2 regions of the Methylobacterium sp. CB376 genome follow, and region 1 is predicted to be linked to the other one. Evidence: riboswitches for the same ligand, from Rfam matches in the RefSeq annotation. Region 1 holds a riboswitch; the other holds the start of a gene.

Evidence for each region. A riboswitch is a leader RNA that binds a small molecule or an ion and turns the genes downstream of it on or off. The one in region 1 is predicted to bind cobalamin.
Region 2: linked by a shared signal. The riboswitch ahead of QA634_RS04165 (TonB-dependent receptor) and the one ahead of QA634_RS12325 (CbtB domain-containing protein) in region 1 are both predicted to bind cobalamin.

Annotation. Positions count from the first base shown of each region.
Region 1 covers NZ_CP121648.1:2,726,910-2,729,358, reverse strand. Annotated here, with positions in the region: gene cobW (cobalamin biosynthesis protein CobW) at 1-260, opposite strand, end outside; gene QA634_RS12335 (DUF1636 family protein) at 257-613, opposite strand; gene QA634_RS12330 (CbtA family protein) at 610-1,335, opposite strand; gene QA634_RS12325 (CbtB domain-containing protein) at 1,415-1,591, opposite strand; cobalamin riboswitch at 1,622-1,817, opposite strand; gene QA634_RS12320 (MFS transporter) at 1,949-2,449, opposite strand, start outside.
Region 2 covers NZ_CP121648.1:942,719-945,167, forward strand. Annotated here, with positions in the region: gene QA634_RS04160 (hypothetical protein) at 1-423, opposite strand, end outside; cobalamin riboswitch at 1,117-1,310, shown strand; gene QA634_RS04165 (TonB-dependent receptor) at 1,524-2,449, shown strand, end outside.

The sequences.
Region 1 (2,449 bases):
TTCAGGGCGGGCACGAAATCGTCCGCCACCGTGCAGCAGATGCAGCCGTTGGGCAGTTCCACCACCGCGTCCTCGTCGCAGCCCGGCACGCCGCAGGAGGCCAGCAGCGAGCCGTCGAAGCCGACATCGCCGAACTCGTTCACGATGATCGCGAGCCGGCGGCCGTCATTGTGCTCGACCACGTGGCGCACCAGCGTCGTCTTTCCCGCCCCGAGGAAGCCGGTGACGATCGTGCAGGGGATCTTGGTCAGGAGGGTCATGCGGGCAGCGGGGGGATGCGGGCGACGACGCCCTTGCGGAAGGCTTCCGGACGCTCGCGCCAGGGCACGATCCCGTCCGGGGCCGCGGCGTAGCGCGACAGGCCGTCCCGCAGGATCGCGACGGCGCCCGCCGGATCGAGGTCGCCGTAGACGTAGGTCCAGCGGCCGGGCGCGGCGACCGCCACCGTGCAGGGCCGCTTGCACACCGACAGGCACTCGACGGGCGTGACGCAGACGTCCTCGCCCGCGAAGGCCTCGGACAGCGCCGCGTGGAGCCGGGCGCCGGCCCGCGGCCCCTCGGGCGGATCGGCCTGCGCCCGGCAGGTGGTGCAGACGTAGAGCGTCAGGCTCATCGCGCCCCCTCGGGCCGGCGCGCGACCCAGTCCCAGGCCCAGCCGAAGCCGAGCCCGAGCACCGTCCAGAAGACGAAGCCGATGGCGAGGGAGCGGGCCGCGAACTGCGCCGCCAGGGCCGGCGGCAGCGCGCCGCTCTCGGTGACGTGCGGGCCCCCCCAGACATGCGGCGCGACGATGAGGGCGAGCCCCGCGGCGGTCGCGAGCGCCCCGCCACGGATCACCGCGAGGAAGAGGCCGGACGCGGTCGCGAGGGCCGTCACCAGCCACCAGCCCTGCCGCGCTTCGAGCGCGGCCCCGCCCATGCCGGGAAGCTCCGGCGGCAGGCCGACCGCCGGGGCGAGGCTCGCGGCGATGAAGCCGCCGATCGCGAAGCGCAGCGCCTCGCTGCGCGTGACGGTGCGGCCGGTGGCGAGCAGCACCGCGCCGAGGAGGAGCGCGTAGCCGACGCCGGTCACCAGGGTCGCGAGCGCCGTGAAGGCGAGGCGCGGCAGGCCCGGTGCGGGCTGCCACTCCTCCGCCTCGGCGGCGCCGCCGCCGTGCTGGTGCTCGGAATGGGCGGCGCGCACGATCAGCGCCGGCGCCGGGGCCAGAGCGGCGTGGTTCTCGTAGGTCTCGGCCTCCAGGATCAGCCGGGAGGTCAGCGCGAATTGCAGCCCCGACGCCACGAAAGCGGCGAGGAAGCCCGCGACCAGGGCCGCGGAGAGGAGTCGGATCGTCATCTCGGTCATCCTGCCAACGCGAAGACCGCGCGGCGCCCTCAGGGCGTCGCGCGGGTCATGTCCGCGAGGGTCTCGCGCCCTAATGGCAGGGGAAGTTGTTGGCGTGGCGCCAATCGTGCGCGGCGTTGTGCAGCGCGACGGCGGGCGAGAAGCCCGACGCGAAGATCAGCCCGATGCCGAGAGCGGCGGCGACGCAGACCGCCACGAGGCGTTCGCCGGTCTGGGCGGGAGCGAGGGCACGAAGAGCAGCAACCATGGTGAACTCCTGCCGCCCCGCCGGCGGCGTCGAGAGGAAGGGGTGACGGCAGGTCTCCTGGCTCGCGATGGTGGACCGTGCCCGCCGCCTTCCCGGATCGCTCCAGTGGCCGATGGCGGGCCCGCACCGCTCACAGTTGCGGGGGCAGCCGCGGCTTCCGGGGCTGGCCCCGCTCCGCGTTCCCTTTTCACCTCGTCGCCGAGGCACCGTCGCGGCGGAAGGTAGCGGCTCGGCCCCCCGCGCGCAATCGGCCGGAGGGCGGGTTTCCGGCTATCGCGCCCGCAATCGCACCCGCAACCGCGCGCGATCGCGGCAGGAGCCCCGGCTTCCGTCGCCGCGGGCCGGCCCGATCCGGGCTCAGCAGGCCGCCGGGACGGGGCGCGGACGGCGGTCCCGGCGAAGGGCCACCAGCATGGCGAGGCCCGCCGCCGCCATGGCGGCTCCCGCGAGCGGCACGGCGGGATGGCCGAGCCCCGCGTCGATCACCGCGCCGCCGAGCGCGGCCCCGACCGCGTTGCCGAGGTTGAAGGCGCCGATGTTCATCGCCGAGGCGAGGCTCTGGGCCTCGCGCGCCTCGTTCATCACCCGCATCTGGAGCGGCGGCACCAGAGCGAAGCTGGCGACGCCCCACAGGGGGATCAGGATCGCGACCGCGACCTCCGCGCGCAAGGTCGCGGCGAAGACCAGGAGAAGGGCCACCATCCCGGCCAGAGCCGCCGCGATGGTGCCGTCCACCGAGCGGTCGGCGAGGGCTCCGCCGAGCCAGTTCCCCGCCGCCAGCCCGATTCCGAACAGCACCAGCATGGCGGTGACGGCGCCGGCGGACATCCCCGCCTCGACCTGCAGGATCGGGACGAT
Region 2 (2,449 bases), 1.8 Mb from region 1:
GACGCCGTCGCGGACCAGCGACGCGAACGCGCCGTTAGCATGCACGGCGCCCGCCTCGTCGCGGGCGACCACGTGAGCCGGCAGGCCCGCCCACAAGGTGGTCCTGACCCCATCACCGTCAGGGTCCCTTCGCCAGTGTCTCATCCCGGTGATGCGGATGACCTGATCATGGGCATCGATCTCGGCGCCGCTCGCATCGACCCTTCCGTTGCCGACGACGGCGATCCTCTGCCCTTCAAGGTCGGTGCGCAACCCGCACGAGAGATTGGACGGCAAAACTCTCGTGTTGTAATCGTATATTCCGTCCTCGGAGATCTCATGTTCCTCAAAAAATTTGACGCCGAACGATCTTTCATAGGCAGACTTGCCGATTTCGATTGGATTTCTGCTGCCGAGATTTGTGAAACCAACTCCCGTCATCATCTGCACCCCTCTGGCGGACGTCCGGACCGGAACCCGCACTCACCCCGCCCATGTCTCCGATCGCCATTGTCTTGGATTTATTCGTGATAAATCCCACAAAAGACCAGCACTGAAAGGTCTCCGTCTGCCACAATGGAGCATAACGTGCGTGTCCTCGGCAGAAACAGTCAGCATTCACCGCCATATTTGTTGTATCAATGCTTTTGCAATCCGCTTCATACTTTCAGAGAGATCGAATAAGTGGTATTTATTACATAATGACGATCATGTATCTATCTTTTATAGTCACATTATTTAATAAAAATTTGCATCACAGGCGTTTATTTTGTCATTTTTCGTCACCCTCTAGTCAAGCGAGCGAAGATGACGAATCTCTTCAACTTCTACTTACCTTACAGGATGTACGGCGGATAAGCAATACCATCTAGCACGAGCCAGGATCGTGAGGGCGGATTGACGGCGAGGTACGACACGAGGGGCCGCCGAGCCGGCGCGCGGCGCCGATGAGTCGAGTGATCCCGGGCATCCCGCCCCGGTCGTGCGGGAAGTGCCCGCCGGACCGCCCCGGCAAGATCGATGGCCCGCGCGCCGCGGGGATGGCGGCCGCCCTCGGCGGCCGTCGCACCGCCTTGAGGCGGGGATCCGCGGCCCGGGCCGGCCACCGTCGCCTCCTTGCGCCGGGCGTGGCCGGAGCCTAGCCTATCGCTCGACGGTGCCCTCCGGGGCCTAACAGGGAACGCGGTGAGGGCTCGCGCCCGAATCCGCGGCTGCCCCCGCAACTGTGAGCGGCGAGCCCTCCATCACCACGTCACTGGGGTCATGCCCGGGAAGACGATGGGGGGCGGCGACCCGCGAGCCAGGAGACCTGCCGTCGACCGTGGTCACACGCGAACACGCCGGGCGGGGTGTCCTGGCGGGTGCCGGAGCGGGCGCGAGGCGGCCGCGCGGCGTCGTTCGCGGTGACGTGCCACATCGTCGCCCGCCCCGCCTTGCCTGCGCCCCTCCCTCCGAGCCATCCCCCGCCACGGCGCCCGAGCGGCCCGGGGCGGGCCGTGCTTGAAGGAGCAAATGTAACGTTAAAACTTACGAAAGCCGCAGCCATGGTGACGGACGGGTCCGACGCCATCCCGGACACCGCCATGATCGTGCCCCGCGCCACCGCCCGCTCCGTCCTCGCCCTCCTCCTCGCGGCCCCGGCCGGGGCCGAGGAGATCCCCCTCGACGCGATCGAGGTCGCCGGCCGGCGCCCGGGCGAGTCCGGCCTGTCCCTCACGGCGCCGGCCCGCACGGGCAGCCGGCTCGACCTGACGCCCCTGCAGGTGCCCGCGAGCCTCGACGTCGTCGCGGGCGAGACGATCCGGGCGCGGGGCCAGACCAGCGTCGCGGACGCGGTCACGCAGAACGCCACCGGCATCACCAGCCTGGCCGCGCCCGGCAACGGCAACCTGTCCTTCGCCAGCCGGGGCTTCGCCGGCGCGGGCTCGGTGCAGCAGCTCCACGACGGCACGCGGCTCTATGTCGGGGCCGGCACCGTCACGTTCCCGTTCGATCCGTGGTCGGCGGAGCGGATCGAGGTGCTGCGCGGCCCCGCCTCGGTGCTCTACGGAGAGGGCGCGATCGGCGGCGTCATCAACGTGGTGCCCAAGCGCCCGGTCCTCGCGCCCCTCGGCGAGGCCCGGGCCGCCCTCGGCCCGGACGGCACCGCGCGGCTCGCGCTCGATTCGGGCGGGCCTCTCGGCGAGGCGGCCGCCTACCGGCTCGCGCTCAGCGGCAACCGCTCCGACGGCTTCGTCCGCCCGGACGGGGATCTGCGCAATCTCGCGCTCTCGGCCTCGCTGACGCGGCGGGTCGCGCCCGACCTCAGCGTCACGCTCTCGCAGGATCTCGGCGCCAGCGAGCCCAGCCGCTCCTGGGGCTCGCCGCTGATCGGCGGCCGCGTCCCGGCGCGGATCCGCTTCGTCAACTACAACGTCCAGGATTCGCGCATCGCCTGGCTCGACAGCTGGACGCAGGTCAAGGCCGAGTG